3 regions of the Klebsiella sp. PL-2018 genome follow, and region 3 is predicted to be linked to each of the others. Evidence: predicted binding sites of a transcription regulator. Region 3 holds the regulator's gene; each other region holds the start of a gene.
What was found. Region 3 encodes PurR, which represses purine synthesis genes. Its sites were predicted from a motif close to CANGCAAACGTTTGCNTG; they were not measured.
Positions count from the first base shown of each region.

Region 1: tusA (sulfurtransferase TusA) is a predicted target of PurR. The motif match lies at 6,185-6,202, and genes of this name have one in related genera.
Region 2: glyA (serine hydroxymethyltransferase) is a predicted target of PurR. The motif match lies at 6,445-6,462, and genes of this name have one in related genera.

Region 1 is NZ_CP077673.1:5,482,003-5,489,501, forward strand. It holds gene ftsY (signal recognition particle-docking protein FtsY) at 1-1,319, opposite strand, end outside; gene rsmD (16S rRNA (guanine(966)-N(2))-methyltransferase) at 1,512-2,108, shown strand; gene MKleb_RS25935 (DUF1145 family protein) at 2,098-2,376, shown strand; gene MKleb_RS25940 (DUF2500 domain-containing protein) at 2,391-2,750, opposite strand; gene MKleb_RS25945 (lysoplasmalogenase) at 2,893-3,519, shown strand; gene zntA (Zn(II)/Cd(II)/Pb(II) translocating P-type ATPase ZntA) at 3,598-5,802, shown strand; gene tusA (sulfurtransferase TusA) at 5,881-6,126, opposite strand; gene MKleb_RS25960 (7-cyano-7-deazaguanine/7-aminomethyl-7-deazaguanine transporter) at 6,293-6,958, shown strand; gene MKleb_RS25965 (DcrB family lipoprotein) at 7,032-7,499, shown strand, end outside.
Region 2 is NZ_CP077673.1:4,378,968-4,386,466, forward strand. It holds gene MKleb_RS20470 (DUF5107 domain-containing protein) at 1-3,214, opposite strand, end outside; gene MKleb_RS20475 (ROK family transcriptional regulator) at 3,327-4,523, shown strand; gene MKleb_RS20480 (DoxX family protein) at 4,597-5,019, shown strand; gene glyA (serine hydroxymethyltransferase) at 5,075-6,328, opposite strand; gene hmpA (NO-inducible flavohemoprotein) at 6,654-7,499, shown strand, end outside.
Region 3 is NZ_CP077673.1:2,562,901-2,570,399, reverse strand. It holds gene MKleb_RS11880 (MFS transporter) at 1-369, opposite strand, end outside; gene MKleb_RS11875 (cytochrome bd-I oxidase subunit CydH) at 534-623, opposite strand; gene purR (HTH-type transcriptional repressor PurR) at 920-1,945, shown strand; gene punR (DNA-binding transcriptional activator PunR) at 1,964-2,875, opposite strand; gene punC (purine nucleoside transporter PunC) at 2,988-4,172, shown strand; gene cfa (cyclopropane fatty acyl phospholipid synthase) at 4,471-5,619, shown strand; gene MKleb_RS11850 (PadR family transcriptional regulator) at 5,662-6,204, opposite strand; gene MKleb_RS11845 (L-lactate MFS transporter) at 6,491-7,499, shown strand, end outside.

The DNA of each region.
Region 1 (7,499 bases), 2.9 Mb from region 3:
TTGGCCTGGCTAATCGCGTTCTGCCCGGTGCTGGCGTCAATGGTCAGCATAACTTCATGCGGCGCATCGACATCGAGTTTTTTCATGACGCGGACAATCTTCTTCAGCTCTTCCATCAGGTGCGATTTATTCTGCAGACGACCCGCGGTATCGGCAATCAGGACGTCAATATTGCGCGCCTTCGCCGCCTGGATGGCGTCGAAAATGACCGATGCCGAATCCGCGCCGGTGTGCTGGGCAATCACCGGAATATTGTTGCGCTGCCCCCAAACCTGGAGCTGCTCAACCGCCGCCGCGCGGAAGGTATCCCCCGCCGCCAGCATCACCGACTTGCCCTGCTGCTCGAACTGACGCGCCAGCTTGCCGATGGTGGTGGTTTTACCGACGCCGTTGACGCCGACCATCAGAATCACAAACGGCGTTTTGCCTTCTACGTTCAGCGGCTCATCCACTTTCGCCAGAATATCGCCCATCTCTTCTTTCAGCAGGCCGTACAGCGCCTCGGCGTCGCGCAGCTGCTTGCGGCTGGCGTCGTTGGTAAGACGCGTGATGATCTTACGCGTGGTTTCCACACCGACATCGGCAATCAGCAGCTGCTCTTCCAGCTCTTCAAACAGATCATCGTCGATTTTCTTACCGCGGAACAGACTGATAAATCCGGAACCGAGGTTCTGTTTGGTTTTTACCAGGCTGCGTTTGAGGCGGGCGAAGAAACCTTCTTTGGTCGGTTTTTCCTGCTCTAACGGCGTCACGACGGTTTCGTCCGGCACCACTTCAACGGCGTTTTCTGCCGCATCGGCCGCCGCCAGAGCCTGTGCTTCCAGCTCTTCATCGGTGATATCGGCCTCAGCCTCTTCTACCGTTTCGTCTGGTTCCGGCTGGTCAACGGCGGTTTCTTCAATAACTGCCGTTTCCGGTTCGGTAATGACCTCTTCCGGCGTCTGTTCAGCGACGGCTTCAGCCACTACCGGCTCGGCGATGACCTCTTCCACCAGCGGCTCAGCGACCGTCTCTTCAACCGCGGGCTGCTCCGCTATCTCCTCAACCGCCGGGGATTCGACAACCGCCTGCGGCTGTTCGCTCTCCACAACCTGCTCGGTCACCTCAACCACCTCAGCGGCAAAGGCTTCAGCATCCTGTTTCTCTGTCGCAGTGGCGTCGACCGTTTCCCGCGCAACCGCAGGCGCTTCGCTTTCCTGAGCCGGTTCTTCAACCTCTTGCTGGGCTTCTACTTTTTGTTCTGTTTCGCTTTCCTGCGCCTGTTCTTTTTGACCAAAGCCCAGCCAGGAAAAGAAGCCACGTTTTTTGTCTTTCGCCATTTGCGACTACACTCCTCGCTGTTAATTCATGGCACAGCTTCGGCCAGTAGGTAGCGGAAGCTGAAAAATGATGAAATTAGTCGGATAGTCTACCACTTAACTTAACTCGCATCACCGCCCCCGGATTAAGGTTTCGTCAACCGCCGCCGATCGTTAGAATAGCAGCCCGGAAGTTGAGACTTGAGCAAAGAGATGAAGAAACCAAACCACGCGGGCAGCGGCCAGATCCGTATTATCGGCGGGCAATGGCGGGGCCGTAAACTCCCGGTGCCGGAGAGCCCGGGTCTGCGCCCGACCACCGACCGGGTGCGCGAAACGCTATTTAACTGGCTGGCGCCGTCGATCGTTGACGCGAACTGCCTCGACTGCTTCGCCGGCAGCGGCGCGCTGGGCCTTGAAGCCCTCTCCCGCTATGCGGCCAGCGCCACGCTGCTGGAAATGGAACGCGGCGTCGCGCAGCAGCTGCAAAAAAATCTGGCGACCCTCAAAGCCAGCAACGCTAAGGTGGTCAATACCAATACTTTAGCGTTTCTTGCTCAGGCGGGCACGCCGCATCACATCGTGTTTGTCGATCCCCCGTTTCGTAAAGGACTGCTTGAAGAGACGCTAAAGCTGCTGGAAAACAACGGCTGGCTTAGCGATGAAGCGCTTGTCTACATTGAGAGTGAAGTCGAAAACGGTTTACCGCCGGTGCCGATGAACTGGCACGTCTATCGTGAAAAAGTGGCCGGACAGGTCGCCTACCGTCTCTATCAACGTGAGGCCCAAGGAGAAAACCATGCTGATTAATTTTGGCCGCTTGCTGATGCTGTGCGTGTGGGCGTTTTTATTGCTGAACCTGTTTCAACCGTTCCCAAAACCGCTGAACATCTTCGTTAACGTGGCGCTGATCTTTATGATTCTGATGCACGGCCTGCAGCTGACGCTGCTCAAGGCGACGCAGACGAAAGAGATGCCGCCGCTGGGGCGCTTCGAGCAGATTCGTATTTTCATCTTCGGCGTGTTCGAACTGGTCGCCTGGCAGAAAAAGCTCAAGGCGACCCTGAAGAAGAAGTAATGCCAGGAAAAGGTTCAGGGGTCTGGCGTAAAGCCCATAAACCGCGAACCTTTATAGCTCAGGACGCCCTTATCGCCGACGCTTAGCGCATGATACTGCGGCGCCTGCAGACGAAAAACCACTTCCAGCCCGCCGCTTTCCGGCCTGAAGCTTGCTTCATAACGCATTTCGCTACCGGCAGGCGCCACCGTCTGCTGGCGCGAACGGCGATCGTTAATCACCTTCTCCCGCTTATTGCTCACCACCACCCGTTTTTGCAACAGCGGCGCGGCATCGTTATCCATTTTTTCCCGACGCTGCTGCACATAGCGATACGACGCGGCAATCGCAATGATGGCAACGGCAACCATAAAAAACAGCGGAACTTTACTCATTCACCTTGCCCCCAGGAATTATCAGGAATATGCATACTGTGGCTTGATTATCATTGTCATCTTCCTCTGCAAACCACTACACTGAGATTCAGTACTGTAAGTACAATCACTTACGTAATGATAACAGATACAGGGACTTACTATGCTTTGGTCATTTATTGCTGTCTGTTTCTCCGCATGGCTTTACGTCGATGCGTCTTATCGTGGGCCTGCCTGGCGTCGCTGGGTGTTTAAACCCGTCACGCTGATCCTGCTTCTGTTACTGGCCTGGCAAGCGCCGATGTTTAACGCCATCAGCTATCTGGTGCTGGCCGGGCTTTGCGCCTCGCTGGTCGGCGATGCGCTGACCCTGCTGCCGCGGCAGCGGGTAATGTACGCCGTGGGGGCGTTCTTTCTCTCGCATCTGCTCTACACCATCTGGTTTGCCAGCCAGCTGACGCTATCTTTCTTCTGGCCGCTGCCGCTGGTGCTGCTGATCCTCGGCGCGCTGCTGCTGGCGATTATCTGGACGCGTCTGGAAGAGATGCGGATGCCGGTGTTTACCTTTATCGCGATGACGCTGGTGATGGTCTGGCTGGCCGGGGAGCTGTGGTTCGCCCGCCCGACGGATACCGCCCTGTCCGGCTTCGCTGGCGCGGCATCCCTGCTGCTCGGCAACGCGGTCTGGCTCATCAGCCATTATCGCCGCCGCTTCCGCGCTGACAACGCGATCTCCTCGGCATTTTACTTCGCCGGGCACTTCCTGATCGTCCGCGCGCTCTATTTGTAATTAAGCGCTTGACTCTGGAGTCGACTCCAGAGTGTATCCTGCGGGTAATGAGAAAATTATCATTACCCGGAGGGTCCTATGTCGGCTCCAGAATCGCAGGATAAAAAAGTCCCACACTTCTCATCGTTAAAATTTACCCCTGCCGCGCAGCCTGCGGAAAGCTGCTGCGCGGACCACGCCTGCAGCAGCGAAACCGCCGCTGAAAACGATGCGCTGAGTCACGCGCGCTTTAGCTGGCTGGTAGAAGGCATGGACTGCGCGGCCTGCGCCCGCAAGGTCGAAACCGCCGTTCGCCAGGTGCCGGGGGTCAGCCAGGTGCAGGTACTGTTCGCCACCGAAAAGCTGCTGGTCAACGCCGAAGGCAATGTCCGTCCGCAGATCGAAAGCGCCGTGCGCGCCGCGGGCTATCAGCTGCGTGATGAAAACGCGCCACGGGCAGAGGAGCCCACCTCGTGGCTGCGCGAGAATCTGCCGCTCCTCACCCTCGTCGCCATGATGGCGCTCAGCTGGGGGCTGGAGCAGTTCAGCCCGCCTCTGGGCGAAATTGCCTTCATCGCAACTACGCTGGTCGGCCTGTGGCCGGTCGCCCGGCAAGCAATACGCCTGATCAAAAGCGGAAGCTGGTTCGCCATTGAAACCCTGATGAGCGTCGCAGCCATCGGCGCGCTGTTTATCGGCGCCACCGCCGAAGCGGCGATGGTCCTGCTGCTGTTCTTAATCGGCGAACGTCTTGAGGGCTGGGCCGCCAGCCGCGCGCGGCAAGGCGTCAGCGCCTTGATGGCGCTGAAACCCGACACGGCAATCCGCGTGCGCGACGGCGTGCGTGAAACCGTAGCCCAGCGCGACCTGCGCCCCGGCGACGTGATTGAAGTCGCCGCCGGAGGCCGCCTGCCCGCCGATGGCCAGCTGCTCTCGCCCTTCGCCAGCTTCGATGAGAGCGCGCTAACCGGTGAATCCGTACCGGTGGAGCGTAACGCCGGGGAACGCGTGGCGGCCGGCGCGACCAGCGTCGATCGTCTGGTACAGCTGACGGTGATCTCCGAACCGGGCGACAGCGCTATCGATCGCATCCTTAAGCTGATTGAAGAAGCGGAAGAGCGCCGCGCGCCGATTGAGCGCTTTATCGATCGCTTTAGCCGCATCTATACCCCGGCGATTATGGTGGTCGCGCTGCTGGTGGCCATTGTTCCGCCGCTACTGTTTGCGGGCGCATGGCTGCCGTGGATCTATAAAGGTTTAACGCTGCTGCTGATTGGCTGTCCGTGCGCGCTGGTGATCTCAACTCCGGCGGCGATTACCTCCGGGCTGGCGGTGGCGGCGCGTCGCGGCGCGCTGATTAAAGGCGGCGCGGCCCTGGAGCAACTGGGCCGCGTGCGCCAGGTGGCGTTTGATAAAACCGGCACCCTGACCATCGGCCAGCCGCGCGTCACCGCGGTGATGACGACCGCAGACATCGGCGAAAACGATCTGCTGGCGCTGGCGGCCGCCGTTGAGCAAGGCTCCAGCCACCCGTTAGCCCAGGCCGTCGTACGTGAGGCGGAGCAGCGCCAGCTGGTCATTCCGCCGGCAAGCGGCCAGCGCGCGCTGGCCGGATCCGGCATTGAGGCGCAGGTTGAAGGACGTCAGGTGCTGATTTGCGCCGCGGGTAAAAACCGCGATCCACAGTACGATGAACCTATTCAGCAGCTGGAGAGCGCGGGGCAAACCGTGGTGCTGGTGATGCGCGATGAGGCGCTGCTGGGGATTGTGGCGCTGCGCGATACGCTACGCGATGATGCTCGCCAGGCGGTGGATGAACTCCATCAGTTAGGCGTTCAGGGAATCATACTGACCGGCGACAATCCGCGCGCGGCGGCGGCTATCGCCAGCGAACTGGGGCTGGCGTTCCGCGCCGGGCTGCTGCCTGCGGATAAAGTGCAGGCGGTGATGGCGCTCAACACCGAGTCTCCGCTGGCCATGGTCGGCGACGGGATCAACGATGCGCCGGCAATGAAAGCGGCGACCATTGGCATCGCGATGGGCAGCGGCACCGACGTCGCTCTGGAGACCGCCGATGCGGCATTGACGCATAACCGTCTCACCGGACTGGCGCAGATGATTTCGCTGGCGCGCGCCACTCACGCCAATATCCGGCAGAATATCGCTATCGCGCTGGGTCTGAAGGGGATTTTCCTCGTCACCACCCTGCTCGGCCTCACCGGCCTGTGGCTGGCGGTGCTGGCGGATACCGGGGCGACGGTGCTGGTCACCGCTAACGCGCTGCGGCTGTTACGTAAGAAGTAGGGACAATACCCGGGGGCGGCGCTTGACGCGCCTTGCCCGGGCTACAGGTTCGCGCGGTCTGGTTTTTTGTAGCCTGGATCAGTGGCTTTTACGGATCAGATAGCGGTACGGCAGCGCCTCGGTTTCCTGCGCCAGCAGCTCATGCTCCATAAAGCGGCAGAAACCGGGAATATCGCGGGTCGTCGCCGGATCGTCGGCCACGATTAGCAGCGTCTCGCCCACCGGCATCGTACGCACGGTCTTGCGCACCATCATCACCGGTTCCGGGCAACGAAGCCCCTGCGCATCAAGCGTATGGTCAGGGCTGGAGAAAAGTTCGCTCATTTTCATCTCACATTAACAAAACGGCCCTAGTTTACCCCCAGTTCGCCAGTACGCAAGCCAGGTTAACGTTTGCGCGAAAAACAACCATTGCAATACGCTCGCAACGCAGTATCATGCAGCCGTTTTTATTGGGTTCCCTCACCCCAACCACTAAAAAGGTCACAATATGAGTCCGTTTACTACCGTACAGCGTAAAAAAGCGTTGATCTGGCTATCGCTTTTCCATCTGCTGGTCATCACTTCCAGTAACTATCTGGTGCAGCTGCCGATCTCCATCTTTGGTTTTCATACCACCTGGGGCGCATTCAGCTTTCCGTTTATTTTCCTCGCCACCGACCTGACGGTGCGGATTTTCGGCGCTCCGCTGGCGCGACGCATTATCCTCGCGGTCATGATCCCGGCGCTGGTTATCTCCTACGGGGTTTCCGCGCTGTTCTATATGGGCGAGTGGCAGGGGTTTGCCGCATTAACCAGCTTTAACCTGTTTGTCGCCCGTATCGCCGCCGCCAGCTTTATGGCCTACGCGCTGGGGCAAATCCTCGACGTCCACGTCTTTAACCGCCTGCGTCAAAACCGCCGCTGGTGGCTGGCGCCCACGGCATCCACCCTTTTTGGTAACGTCAGCGATACGCTGGCCTTCTTCTTTATCGCCTTCTGGCGCAGCCCGGACCCGTTTATGGCGGCGCACTGGGGCGAAATCGCCATCGTCGACTACTGCTTCAAGGTGCTGATTAGCATCGTATTCTTCCTGCCGATGTACGGCATGTTGTTGAATATGCTGCTGAAAAAACTGGCAGATAAATCTGATTTATCCGCATTGCAGCCAGGTTAAGAGTACTCACGAAACGATGTGATAAGATAAGCGAATGAGCCGTTAATGGCCGTTTATCGAAAGGAAGATGTCAATGCGCAATTTGGTTAAATATGTCGGTATTGGCCTGCTGGTTGTAGGTCTTGCGGCCTGTGATAACAGCGATACAAAAACGCCGACTGCCGGGGCTGCTGCGGAAAGCAACGCCAGCGGGCAACCTATTAGTCTGCTGGATGGCAAACTGAGCTTCTCCCTGCCAGCCGGTATGACCGACCAGAGCGGCAAGCTGGGCACCCAGGCCAACAATATGCACGTCTATTCTGATGCCACCGGCCAGAAAGCGGTGATCGTGATTGTGGGTGACAATACCAACGAGGAGCTGGCGGTGATGAGCCAGCGTCTGGAAGAGCAGCAGCGCAGCCGCGACCCGCAGCTGCAGGTCGTGAGCAATAAATCCATTGAGATCAAAGGCCACACGCTGCAACAGCTGGACAGCATCATCTCCGCCAAGGGTCAGACCGCCTGGTCTTCCGTCCTTCTCGGCAAGGTTGATGACAAACTG
Region 2 (7,499 bases), 1.8 Mb from region 3:
TCAGCTGCAGCAGCCGCTGCATCGCCTGCTGGCTGGCGGATAAGTTGCCCAGCCCCAGATGGCCCAGCGCTTCAATAAACAAACAGTGCTGCTGATGCTGCTGCTGCGCTGAAACATCGAGCACCACCAGATCCGGGAGAGAAACGGCAAAAAAGTCGGCTTGCGGAACGTCATCCCGATGCTGCCTGGCCCAGGCGATAAAATTCTGGAAGTGCTGCTCGGCCTGCGCCGGATTACCGCTCTTACGCAGCGCGATGCCCTGCCAGAAAAGGTAATCGGCGGGCTGATCGTTGTAGTAACGCCCGGCGTCCAGCGTTGAGCCCCCTTGCAGGGCAAGCTGGTAATATTCCGCTGCCCGGTGCGCATCCCCAGTCTGTTCCGCGCAATAGCCCAGCAAATACCAGATATCGTTGTCCGTCTGCCCGGGCAGCCGCCCCTCTCCCAGGTTATCGGGATAGCGTAACGCTTCATTCAGGCAGCGAGCGGCCTGCGTGAACGCCTTACGTTCGATCAACTGTAAAGCGCGATGGAGCTGATTGAGCAAATACTGGCCGGTAACTTTCCCCTCCCCGCCTTCCCAGGGATGAAATACGCGCGTACCGAGAATAGCGGCGGCATCGGCATAATGGCCGGCCGCGTTCCACAGGCTTAACAGCTCAGCGGTCAGGTCATCCCGTTTCAGCACCACCGCTTTGCGCGCCGCCAGCGTTTCCAGTCGTTCGTTTACCGGCGTACCCAGTGATTTTTTCAGGAAATCAAGCTCAAAGAGGAAGCGCGCGTTTTCGGGCTCAAGCTCTACGGCCCGCTGCAGATAAGCCAGCGCCTGCGCGGCATCCTGTTGTTTGTTCCAGGCGTAGACCCCCAGCAGACGATGAGCGGGCGCATAGTCGGGAGATTTTTCCAGCGTCTCGCGCCAGCAGCTTACCGCCTCTTCATAGCGACGTTTGCTGTACCAGAAGCAACCGAGCAGATAGCGGGCAAAAGCGCTATCGCTCAGGGTTTGCAGCATCTGGACTTCATCGAGCGTATTGGGGAAACGCACTTTTCGCGCATGGCAGCGCTCGGCTTCGGCAATTAACCGTTGCCGTTTATTCACATCATCGCTTAACGAGGCGCGCCACAGTATCGGCAGCGCCTCCTGGCAATCCAGAACCTCAAGCACCTCCTTCGCCGCCTGCTTCTGACCGATGGAGAGCAGCCAGCCCGCCAGCAGGCTGCCGTTGATCCCTCTGCGCCCCGTTACGCGCAGCAGGCCCGCGCGCGACTCATCGCCCGGCGCAATCATCCAGCGCGCGCAGTGCAGCGGATAGCTCAACGGGTATTGTTCGAGGCAGACGACAATATACGCCTGTGCCTCTTTCGTCCGCCCGCTGTTCGCTAACGCCAGCGCTTTCAGCCCCATAGCCAGATGGTTGCTGGCGTTAAACTGCAGGCTGGTGTTGACCTTTTCCAGCGCGTCGGCGGTATCGCCACGCTTCATCGCCAGCCTTGCCAGCGCCCACCAGGCGGCATCGCGGCAGTTACCGCTCCAGGACGCTTTGTAATAGCAATCCCATGCTCCAGCTTCATCGCCCTGCCTTTCCAGCGCGCTGCCAAGCAGCATGCTGGCTTCGCCATCGCGCGGATTTTTATTCAGACGATGGGCGCGAAGTAGCGCGGCCCGGGCACATTGCTCCGCCAGCCCCCAGTCGGCGCAATTAAACGCCAGCGTCCCGAGGGCAACATTATTGCGGTAATCCTGCGGATCGAGGGCTATCGCCCGGCGATAGTAATCCGCGGCATAGCGGCTTGCATGATTGTATTGTTCAAGATGCTGGCCGATAAAATAGAGCTCATCGCCGTTATGAATCTCTTCCGGCATCGCCGGCGCGCAGGCAGGTTCGGGCAGGGGCGTCTGCTGAGTAATATGTTCCTGATAATCCAGCAGCGGCTGGTTGTCTGCGGTTTTCACCCTAATGGTTAAGCGCCGGGCGTCATTTTCCGGCAGCGTATGCTGCCAGCTCTCGCCGGGCTTCAGCGTAAGCTGAGTTTCATACAGCGGCTGCTTTTCCGCGCTGAGTTCAACAACAATATTTTCCAGCGGCGCAATGGCGTAAACGCCGAGCTGCAGCTGCTCCGTCTCACGAACCAGCTTCAGCGCCAGCTGCGTATTGGCATTTTGCACCATCCCCAGCTCGCTGTAGGGAAGGAAGTTTTGCACAAACACCTTCTCTTCATAAGGCGCAAGCCAGGTAAAGTCAGGCTGGTTATCGGTGTAGACGCCGGTCATCAGCTCGATATAGGGGCCATTTTCGTCGGTCAGATTGCGGTCCCACGCCTGGCCAAAGTCGCCATAGCCCCAGCTCCACTGTTTTTTGCCCGGCGAGACGTGATGGTCGGCAACATGCAGCAGCCCACCGCGCTCGTCGTGGTGATAAGCGCCGACAAAGTCGTAGTCCGATTTCTCCGCCATATACGAGGTGGGTACCGGAACGTTTTTATAACGGGAGATATCGACGCCCGCAGAATAGTCCACTTTGTAGTAGGTGCCGGTGGCGATGGGAAAAGCGGAAACATCGCGCTTGCCGTGATCGAATACGGCGGTGACGTCGGGTGGAAACACGCTCTGGTGAGCATCGCCGCCTTTGACCGCCGGGTTGGCCCACCACAGGAAATGACGCGGCGTTGCGTTACCATTAAAAACCTTACCGGTAATTTCAATCAGCGCGCGGTCAGGATAGAGAGTAAACCCGGTCATGACCTGCAAACCGCGCATGGGCTCCGCTTCCCCCATCCATACGGTTTGCACGCCGTTTTCCCCGCGCTGGATCGAAAAATCGACCGGCATAAAGGTCGTCGGTCGGTGATGCTGCGGCCAGTTGAACTCGATACCGCCGGAGATCCAGGGCCCCAGTAGCCCTACCAGGGCGGGCTTAACGACTTCATTGTAATAGACGAAATCGCGCTGTTTGACTTTGTCATACGCCCGGTGAATACGTCCGCCGAGCTCCGGCAGCAGCATGATACGAATGAAATCATTCTCCATCCATACTGCCTGATAATCGCGCATTTCACGCTTGCCGGTCAGGGTATCTATCACGCCGTAGGGATAGACGTTGCCGGAGGAACCCTGATAAACGCGCTTTTCCAGAAACATGGGGTTCGGATCCTCCGCCCCCGTCGTCCACGTAGGTAATGTGATTGTTTCCTGCCAGACCTTAACCGAACCGTACATGACGCCTCCACTAAACGAAATAAAGTAAAACTTGCTATGAGAGGAGTTTATATCGCCATTTAGCTGCTAAAATGCGCAACGCTCACGCAATATAGTTAAGGGAGTTAAGTGTATGCAGCGCACCGGTTTGAATAACGCCCGGGTCAGGCAGGCCAACAAATCTATTTTTCTCTCCCACCTCTGGCGGGAGAAACAGCTCAGTAAATCCCAGCTTTCCCAGCTCACCGGGCTCTCTATTCCGGCTGTGAGCAACATTCTTGCCGAACTGCTTAGCGAGGGATTGATCGGCCATTCCACGGAAAAAATGAGCAAGCGCGGCGTGAACAGCGGAAGCTACCAGATCCCCGAACACGGTGCCTGGACGCTATGCATGAATATCACGCCGACCAGCATTGAGTATCAGCTTGCCGATGCCCGACTGCTGGCGGTTGACGGCCACCAGCATTTGCCCATCGATGCCCCCACGCCGCAGGCCCTTCTGGAGGCCATCGTGGAATGCTGGCGAGGTATACACCGCCGCTACCCGCAGCACAGCATCAATCTCGCGCTTGGCGTTCATGGGCAGGTTGATCCGGTAACCGGGGTGTCACAAACCATGCCCCAGGCGCGCTGGAAAACGCCGATTGAAATAAAGTATCTGCTGGAGGAACAGCTCGGCGTGCAGGTGCGGGTGGATAATGACTGCGTGATGCTGGCGCTGGCGGAGAAGTGGCAGCATCAGGGTATACAGCCGGATTTTTGCGTGATTAACGTCGATTACGGTATCGGCTCGTCATTTGTGATTAACGATCAGATTTATCGAGGAAGCCTCTACGGCAGCGGGCAGATAGGACACACGATTGTGAATCCTGACGGCAAGGCCTGCGACTGCGGGAGATACGGTTGCCTCGAAACCGTAGCGTCCCTCAGCGCGTTGAAAAAGCAGGCGCGGATGTGGCTCAAAACGCAGCCGGAAGCGCAGCGCTCTCCCGAGCAATTAACCACGGCATCGCTCATTGAAGCCTGGGAACAGGGAGACGTGCATATTCGCGCATGGGTTGATAGCGCGGCCAACGCCATTGGCTTAAGCCTTTATAATTTCTTAAATATTTTGAATATTAATCAGATCTGGCTATACGGACGCAGCTGCGCCTTTGGCGAACAATGGCTGGAAAGTATCGTTAAACAAACCGGCTTTAATCCCTTTGACCACGGCGATACGCCGCGAGCGCACGCCACTCAAATCGGCTTTGGCAAACTGACCCGCGCCCAGCAGCTGATGGGGATCGGTTATCTGTACGTGGAGGAACAGCTGCAAACGCTGCGTTAATCGTCAGCGGACGTGGCGGAGCGCAAATTTGTGTATTACGTTTAAATCACACGTCTCTCATAACGAGCTGATTATGAACACTCTACGCTACTTTGACTTTGGCTCCTCCCGCTCTCTGCTGCTGCTGATTGCGCGTATCGCGGTGGTGGTGCTGTTTATTCTTTTCGGCTATCCCAAGCTGCTCGGCTTTAGCGGCACGGTGCAGTACATGGCCTCCTCCGGCGCGCCGATGCCAACGCTTGCGGCCATCATTGCCATTATTATGGAAGTGCCGGCGGCCATTTTAATTGTGCTGGGCTTTTTCACCCGCCCGCTGGCGGTGATCTTTATTTTTTATACCCTCGGTACCGCGGTGATTGGCCATCACTACTGGGATATGACCGGCGATGCGGTTCTGCCGAACATGATTAACTTCTGGAAAAACATCAGTATTGCCGGCGCCTTCCTGCTGCTGGCGATAACCGGTCCCGGAGCGATTTCGCTCGACCGCCGCTAATCAACAGACGCAAAAAAGGCCGCATCAGCGGCCTTTTTTATGTCAACGCTAACGCTTACGCATAAACCGGGAAGCGTGCGCAGATATCCAGCACTTTACCCTTCACGCGCTCAATGACCGCTTCGTCATTGATGTTGTCCAGCACGTCGCACATCCAGCCGGCCAGCTCTTTCACTTCCGCTTCTTTAAAGCCGCGACGGGTGACCGCCGGAGAACCGATACGGATGCCGGAGGTCACAAACGGGCTCTTCGGATCGTTCGGCACGCTGTTTTTGTTGACGGTGATGTTAGCACGGCCCAGCGCAGCGTCCGCTTCTTTACCGGTCAGGTTTTTATCGACCAGATCCAGCAGGAACAGGTGGTTTTCAGTGCCGCCGGAAACCACTTTGTAGCCGCGGTTCAGGAACACTTCTACCATTGCCTTCGCGTTTTTCGCTACCTGCTGCTGGTAAACTTTGAACTCCGGCTCCATCGCTTCTTTCAGCGCAACGGCTTTCGCCGCGATAACGTGCATCAGCGGGCCGCCCTGGGCGCTCGGGAATACGGCAGAGTTCAGTTTTTTGTACAGCTCTTCGCTGCCGCCTTTCGCCAGGATCAGGCCGCCGCGCGGACCGGCCAGGGTTTTGTGGGTAGTGGTGGTCACGACGTGAGCATGCGGAACCGGGTTCGGGTAAACGCCAGCGGCGATCAGACCGGCAACGTGGGCCATGTCGACGAACAGGTATGCGCCGATGCTGTCAGCGATTTCGCGCATTTTTGCCCAGTCAACCACGCCGGAATAAGCGGAGAAACCACCGATAATCATCTTCGGTTTATGTTCCTGAGCCTGCTTAGCCATGTCTTCATAGTCAATTTTACCGGACTCATCGATGCCGTAAGGAATGATGTTGTACAGTTTGCCGGAGAAGTTGACCGGGGAGCCGTGAGTCAGGTGACCACCCTGCGCCAGGTTCATACCCAGAACGGTATCGCCCGGCTGCAGCAGTGCAGTATAGACCGCGAAGTTAGCCTGGGAGCCGGAGTGCGGCTGCACGTTAGCGTAGTCAGCGCCGAACAGCTCTTTGGCGCGATCGATAGCCAGCTGCTCTACGATATCGACGTATTCACAGCCGCCGTAGTAGCGCTTGCCCGGATATCCTTCAGCGTATTTGTTGGTCAGCTGAGAGCCCTGCGCCTGCATAACGCGCGGGCTGGTGTAGTTTTCGGAGGCGATCAGTTCGATGTGCTCTTCCTGACGTACTTTTTCTTGCTCCATAGCCTGCCACAGTTCGGCATCATAATCGGCAATGTTCATTTCACGCTTTAACATCCGCATCTCCTGACTCAGCTAACAATAAAATTTCGGCCTAAAAAGGCGGTCCACCTGGACAACGGCCCACAGTATAACTGAATCATTCTGCGATAACAGGTCTTGACAAAGGATTTTACGCAAACGATTGGCTCCGCGTTACACAAGGCTTTGAGCAATAAAGCACCTTCGATTATCAACGGATTTCTTTTCAGGTTTGTGATGCAAATAATTCATGTTGTAACTGCCTTATGGGAAAGTGTTAAAGAACCATTTACAAAGCAGGGTTATTTTTATAAGATGCATTTTAAATGCATCATTAAGATAACCTATAAAGGAAGCTGCTATGCTCGACGCGCAAACCATCGCTACGGTGAAAGCCACCATCCCTCTGCTGGTTGAAACCGGTCCGAAACTGACCGCCCATTTTTACGACCGCATGTTTGCTCATAATCCCGAACTCAAAGAAATCTTTAATATGAGTAATCAGCGCAACGGCGACCAGCGCGAGGCGCTGTTCAACGCCATTGCCGCCTATGCCAGCAATCTTGAGAACCTGCCCGCCCTGCTGCCGGCGGTGGAAAAAATCGCCCAGAAGCACACCAGCTTCCAGATCCAGCCCGAGCAGTACAATATTGTCGGCACCCACCTGCTGGCCACCCTTGACGAGATGTTCAGCCCGGGTCAGGAAGTGCTGGATGCCTGGGGCAAGGCCTACGGCGTGCTGGCCAACGTCTTTATTAATCGTGAAGCGCAAATCTACAGCGAAAGCGCCAGTAAAACCGGCGGCTGGGAAGGCACCCGCGCGTTCCGCATCGTCAGAAAAACGCCGCGCAGCGCGCTGATTACCAGCTTTGAGTTTGAGCCGGTCGACGGCGGCGCGGTAGCGGAATATCATCCAGGCCAGTATCTGGCGGTCTGGCTGAAGCCGGAAGGCTTTCCGCATCAGGAAATTCGTCAGTACTCTTTGACCCGCAAACCCGACGGCAAAGGCTATCGCATTGCGGTTAAGCGTGAAAACGGCGGCCAGGTTTCAAACTGGCTGCATGATTCTGCGAAAGAAGGCGACGTGATTTACCTGGCCGCGCCGGCCGGCGATTTCTTCCTCAACGTGGCGCCGGAAACGCCGGTCACGCTGCTCTCCGGCGGCGTCGGTCAGACGCCGATGCTGGCGATGCTGGACACGCTGGCA
Region 3 (7,499 bases):
TGGCACAACGCTCGCCGCCACCACTGAACCCAGGCCGAAGAAGGCGCCGTGGTTAAGGCTGGTAATAATGCGCGACAGCAGCAGCGTGGTGTAATCCGGAGCAATGGAAGAGAGTACGTTACCGAGGGTAAAAATCGCCATCAGAAAGATCAGCGCATTTCTGCGCGCGCGGTGGGAGAGCAGCAGAGTCATCAGCGGCGCGCCGACCATCACGCCGATGGCATAGGCGCTAATCAGCATTCCCGCCGCCGGAATCGAAACGTCCACGCCTTTAGCGATAACCGGTAATAGCCCCATCGGGGAGAACTCGGTTGTGCCGATACCAAAGGCACCGATCGCCAGCGCGAGCAGGGGAAAATTGATTTTCATGCAGGGACTCCATCAGGCCGCCTTCCGCGACGGCATCTCATCAGAAGTCAAAAGCATGACATCAATCACAGAAAAACAAAAGTGAACGAAATGGCAAAAGATTTTTGCGAAAATGATAATAATGGCGGAGAGAAAGGGAGAGCGGCCCCTCCCTTATCGCATAATTAGTGCAGTACGGCGGTCAAACCTGCGGCAACAATCAAACCCAGAACAATAATCGTCGTCGTCAGCGAAAACTTTAAATTTGTATCCATCAATTTTTCCCCCTGATTATCCCCACATGAAAAGTGAGCTTGCTCATTTTTACACAGAATAGCGTAAAAATCTTCCGAGATTTAGAGTGATGCACATTTTTGCTCTTCCCCTTTGCCCCAAGATCGGACAAAATCCCACGCTAATTTGAAAGCGTATCGGCCATTGACCCCTTCCTGTCGTTCTGTGTCGTTTTCCCGACGTGATGCCATGCTCAATTTTGGCGCCAGGGTGTGTACAGGCAAACGTTTACGTACCGATAAACAGACGATCAGGTCAAGGTCTGGAGTGAGAAGTAATGGCAACTATTAAAGATGTAGCGAAGCGCGCAAACGTTTCCACTACAACAGTGTCACATGTGATTAACAAAACCCGATTCGTTGCGGAAGAGACGCGCAATGCGGTGTGGGCGGCAATAAAAGAACTGCATTACTCCCCCAGCGCCGTTGCCCGCAGCCTGAAGGTCAATCACACCAAATCTATTGGTCTGCTGGCAACCAGCAGCGAAGCGGCCTATTTCGCTGAGATTATCGAAGCCGTCGAGAAGAGCTGCTTCCAGAAGGGCTACACCCTGATCCTCGGCAACGCGTGGAACGACCCTGAGAAACAGCGCGCCTATCTGTCAATGATGGCGCAGAAACGCGTAGACGGCCTGCTGGTGATGTGCTCCGAGTATCCGGAGTCGGTGTTAAGCATGCTGGAAGAGTATCGTCATATTCCGATGGTAGTGATGGACTGGGGCGAGGCAAAAGCCGACTTCACCGACTCGGTTGTCGATAACGCCTTTGAAGGCGGCTATATCGCCGGGCGCTACCTTATTGAACGCGGGCATCGCGATATCGGCGTGATCCCCGGCCCGCTGGAGCGTAACACCGGCGCAGGCCGGCTGGCAGGTTTTATGAAAGCGATGGAAGAGGCGCATATTAGCGTTCCGGAAAACTGGATTGTGCAGGGCGATTTTGAGCCGGAATCCGGCTACCGCGCCATGCAGCAGATTCTCGGCCAGCATCCTCGCCCAACGGCCATCTTCTGCGGCGGGGATATTATGGCGATGGGCGCCATCTGCGCGGCGGATGAAATGGGTCTGCGCGTGCCGCAGGATATTTCGCTGATCGGTTATGATAACGTGCGCAACGCCCGCTACTTTAGCCCGGCGCTGACCACCATTCATCAGCCTAAAGACTCTCTTGGCGAAGCGGCGTTTAACATGCTGCTGGACCGCATCGTTAATAAGCGTGAAATCTCGCAGTCGATTGAAGTCCACCCTCGCCTGGTCGAGCGCCGTTCCGTGGCCGACGGCCCGTTTGTTGATTATCGCCGTTAACCTTTCCCGCGGCGTCGGTCATTCCGGCGCCCGCAGCCACTCCCGGTTTAGCGTTTCGCTATCGCCAAGGTAATCCAGCAGCCATAGCAGCGCCGGCGAGGCATCGCTTTGCTGCCACGTCAGGCAGCATGCGGCGTCCGGGAAGGGGTTCTCCAGCTCCAGCGCCGTCCATGCGCCGCTATCAAGCCACGGGCGCGCTAAATGCCCGGGAACCATACCGACGCACAGTCCGGCGGAGAGACAGGTTTCTGAGGCATCCCAGTCCGGCACCACCACCCTCTTCTGGTTATCCAGCAGCCAGGTGGTCCGCTTCGGCAGCGAGCGCGAGGTATCCTCCCTGACCAGCGACGGCCAGTTGCGCAGGACGTCATCGCTCAGAGGCCCGGCCATTTTGGCCAGCGGATGGTGGCTCGCGACGACGCAGTCCCAGCTCAGCATTCCCATATCGCGAAAGGCGTAGCGGCCCCCTACCGGAATTGAGCGCGTCGCGCCGATGGCCAGCTCCACGCGACCGTCGGCGAGCGCATCCCAGACGCCGTTGAACACCTCCTGAAAAACAATCAGTTCGACGTCATCAAAATGACGATAGAAATCAACGATCATCTGCCGCATGCGCGTGGGTTTAACGATATTATCCACCGCAATAGAGAGCTGCCCGCGCCAGCCGTTGGCTATCTGCTGGCACTGCTGGCGGGTGATCTGCATTTTTTTGATAACAGAACGCCCCTCCTGTAAAAACCAGACGCCGGCCGGCGTTAATTCCACATCACGATGACGGCGTTCGAACAGCGGTACCGCCAGCCACTCCTCCAGCTGACGCACGGTATAGCTGACGGCCGAGGGTACGCGGTGCAGTTCCTGCGCTGCGGCGCTAAAGCTGCCGTTGCGGGCGACAGCATCGACAACTTCAAGCGAGTATTCGGACCACATTTTCTGCCTGCAAAATTTTTGAATTCACCTGACAAATATTAGCGTTTCACAAGCCTTAATGCACTCCCTACACTCTGCGCCATCGTACCTGCAACAATAAAAAGAGAAGATGATGCAACAACCTGGGAAAGGATTTTTAGTCTGGCTGGCTGGACTCAGCGTACTGGGCTTTCTGGCGACCGATATGTATCTTCCGGCTTTCGCCGCCATGCAACAAGATTTGAACACTTCTGCGGCCTCCGTCAGCGCCAGCCTGAGCCTGTTCCTGGCAGGCTTTGCGCTGGGCCAGCTTTTCTGGGGGCCCCTTTCCGATCGCTATGGCCGCAAGCCGGTGCTGTTGAGCGGGCTGGCCATTTTTGCTATCGGCTGTCTGGGGATGCTGTGGGTTCGCGATGCCAACCTGATGCTCGCGCTGCGATTTATTCAGGCCCTGGGGGTTTGCGCCGCCGCGGTGACCTGGCAGGCGATGGTCACCGATTATTATCCAGCGCAAAGAACCAACCGGATTTTCGCCGCCATTATGCCGCTGGTCGGTTTATCGCCCGCGCTGGCGCCGCTGCTCGGCAGCTGGCTGCTGGTCCATTTTGAATGGCAGGCTATTTTTGCCGTGCTGTTCGCGATTACCCTGCTGCTGATGCTGCCCGCCCTGCGCCTGAAGCCAGCGAACAAACCGGTTGCCAGCGCCCAGCAGAAGCTCACGTTTCTCACCCTGCTGCGCTCACGCGAGTATAGCGGTAACGTGCTCATCTACGCCGCCTGTTCCGCCAGCTTTTTTGCCTGGCTGACGGGGTCGCCGTTTATTCTTCATGAAATGGGCTATGGCCCGACCGTTATCGGCCTGAGCTACGTTCCGCAAACTATCGCGTTTCTGGTGGGCGGTTATGGCTGCCGCGCGGCGCTGCAAAAATGGCAGGGCCAGCAAATTCTGCCCTGGCTGCTGGCTATTTTCGCCCTCAGCGTCGCCGCCACCTGGCTGGTAGGCCTGCGGGAAAACGCCACGCTCGTTGGTTTGATGATTCCGTTCTGCGCCATGGCGGTGGTGAATGGCGGTATTTACCCTATCGTCGTCGCGCAGGCCCTGAAGCCATTCCCGCAGGCGACCGGCCGCGCCGCTGCGCTGCAAAACACCCTGCAGCTTGGCCTCTGTTTCCTTACCAGCCTGCTGGTCTCGACGCTGATTGCCACCCCGCTGCAAACGACCACCAGCGTGATGCTGGTCTCCATCGTGCTGGCCGGGATGGGCTACCGCATGCAGCACAAAGCCGCGCATCTGGCAACAAAATCGTCACATGCTTAAGGTAATGTGCTGATAGTGATAAGATCCAGTAATTAGCTTGCTAAGATATTTTTGTTGAAAGCCTGTTTTTAGCGGCCTATACTGGATCCGGCATCACATAAATAGAAAACTAATTGATTTTAACGGGAGCAGGATGCATCCCGTTTCACCATGGAAGGCCTTTCGGCAAGGGTTATCTCCCTTCCTCTGTTCTACGTCGGATAGCAGCCTCACGGATTATCCGTGAGATTTCTCACAAAGCCAAAAAAGCGTCTACGCTGTTTTAAGGTTCTGATCACTTGGGCGTGATGGAGAAGCTATGAGTTCATCGTGTATAGAAGAAGTAAGTGTACCAAATGATGACTGGTACCGAATTGCAGCTGAATTATTAGGCCGTGCGGGCATTGAAATTAATGGTCCTGCTCCCTCCGACCTGCGAATTAAAAACCCTCTCTTTTTTAAGCGCGTTTTACAGGAAGGGTCGCTGGGGTTAGGCGAGAGCTATATGGACGGCTGGTGGGATTGTGAGCGGCTGGATATATTTTTCCATAAAGTTTTACGCGCCGGTCTGGAAAATCAGCTTCCCCATCATTTCAAAGATACCTTGCGTATCGCCAGCGCACGCTTATTCAATCTGCAAAGTAAAAAACGATCCTGGATTGTCGGTAAAGAGCATTACGATTTAGGTAACGATCTGTTCAGCCGCATGCTCGACCCCTATATGCAGTACTCTTGCGCTTACTGGAAAGACGCGCAGACTCTCGATGACGCGCAGCAGGCAAAATTAGATCTGATCTGCCGTAAACTTGAGCTTGAGCCAGGGATGCGGGTGCTGGATATCGGCTGCGGCTGGGGCGGGCTGGCTTACTACATGGCCAAACATTACCAGGTCAGCGTGGTTGGCGTGACCATCTCGGCAGAGCAGCAGAAAATGGCGCAGCAGCGCTGCGCGGACCTCGACGTCACCATTCTGCTCCAGGACTATCGCGACCTGCACGAAAGCTTCGATCGTATTGTTTCCGTCGGCATGTTCGAACATGTCGGGCCTAAAAATTACGCCACCTATTTTGATGTGGTCGATCGTAATCTGAAACCCGACGGTCGTTTCCTGCTGCATACCATCGGTTCGAAAAAAACCGATCATAGCGTTGACCCGTGGATTAACAAATATATCTTCCCTAACGGCTGCCTGCCGTCGGTGCGCCATATTGCCGAAGCCAGCGAATCGCATTTCGTTATGGAAGACTGGCATAATTTTGGTGCCGACTACGACACGACGCTGATGGCCTGGTATGAGCGCTTCCTCGCCAGTTGGCCGGAAATCGCCGACAACTACTCGGAACGCTTCAAACGTATGTTTAGCTATTATCTGAATGCCTGCGCTGGCGCTTTCCGCGCGCGCGATATTCAGCTCTGGCAGGTGGTTTTTTCTCGCGGGGCCGAACACGGCCTGCGCGTGGCCCGCTAATCGCTCCCTCACCTGCGCTGTTGGCGCAGGTGCTTTCTTCTCTTACTTGCCGCTACGGCAATAGCCAATGCATTTATCAATCCAACGCAGGACGCTCTCCTGACGACATATTGCCCCTTCAAGCACAATAAAATCGCCAAACCTGTCGCTTTCAAGAGGCGGAACCTGCGGATATTGTTCCATCGTTTTTTGTAAAATATTCAATCGCTCAAGATGCTGTATGCGCTGGTTTTCCAGCAGATGGATGCGCGTGGCCAAGTCCAGATAGTGGGAAAAATACATACGAACCCGAAAAACATCTTTCGCCGTTTTCTCTATCGGCTCGTCCTTATGCAGCCACCGAAGGAGCTCATCCCGCCCGCTATCGGTAATGCTGTACTTCTTCTTTTCCAGAATATCGCCGCTAATCTCAATATCGTAAGTCACCAGCCCGTCGTTATACATGCTCTTAAGCTCGCCGTAGATCTGGCTATGTTTGGCGTGCCAGAACTTTGCCAGCTCGTGGTTAAACGCCTTACTGATGTCGTAGCCGGTCATCGCCGTGCGGTTAAGTAAGCCAAGAATGGCATAAGTTAAAACTCTCATTGCGCCTCACCCGTGGTCTTTTCATGCGCAGTATATCATGCGTCCTCCTCCTCATTTCTCCTTCTTTCCCCCTGAACAATCATGTCAAAAAAAACATGTAAATATTGACATGATTATTTGTGTGGTTTAGCGTTTCGTCAGGATCATTTAAAACCAGCACATGTTAATAAAACATTGATTTTGTTGCTGAATAGAAAAATTATATCGAGGATAAATAATGGATTACTCAAGGAAAAGATGGCGGATCCTGATAGCCAGCTGTTTTATCAACCTATGTGTGGGGTCTATGTACGCCTGGAGCATTTTTGCCGCGCCAATGGCGGATTACCTCTCCCAGCTACACAACACCAGCATAACCTCAGCCAACCTGGCTATCGTCTTTGTTATCTGTAACTCCGTTGGCCCTATTACGATGATCGCTGGCGGAAAAATAAACGATACGCTCGGCCCCAGGCTGGTTATTTTTATCGGCGGATTGATGTTTGGTGGTGGGATGATCCTCTGCGGCTTCGCTTCAGAAATCAGCCACCTGATCTTGGCATACGGGATCTTAACCGGGCTGGGCTTAGGCATGGTGTACGGTGCAACGATCGGTACCTCCATTAAGTTTTTCCCGGATAAACGCGGTTTTGTCGGCGGCGTCACCACCGCGCTGTTTGGTATCAGCTCCGTCATTATTCCCCCTATTGCCGCATTAATTACCGCGCAGGCCGGAATTCTTTCCGCCTTTAAAATCATCGGACTCGCATTCGCCGTTATTGTCTGCGCCTGCGCTTTTGTTATCGACAAATGTCCAAACGGTTTTATTCCGGACGGCTGGCAACCGCCACAACAGGCGCGAACCGGGGCGCCGTCAGGGAATAAAAACTGGCGCCAAATGCTGTCCAGCCTCAATTTTTATCTGATGCTTATCATGCTGACCTGCGGCGCGGTCGCCGGGCTGATGTGTATTTCGCTGGCCTCCCCGCTGGCAAAACTTATGGTTGGGATGTCCACCGGCGCAGCAACCCTGGCCGTTTCCATCCTTGCGCTTTTCAACGTGCTGGGTCGCATACTGGCAGGCAGTATTTCGGACAAAATTGGCCGAATTAACACCCTGATGCTGGCCTGTATTCTCTCGATTCCAGGCCTTTACGCCCTCTATTGCACAGGTATTGGCGACGATGCGCTGTTTTACACCGGCATCTCCGCTATCGGCCTCTGTTTCGGCGCGTTTATGGGCGTCTTCCCCGGTTTTACGGCCGATCAGTTCGGCGCCCAGCATAACAGCGTGAACTTCGGCATCATGTTCTGCG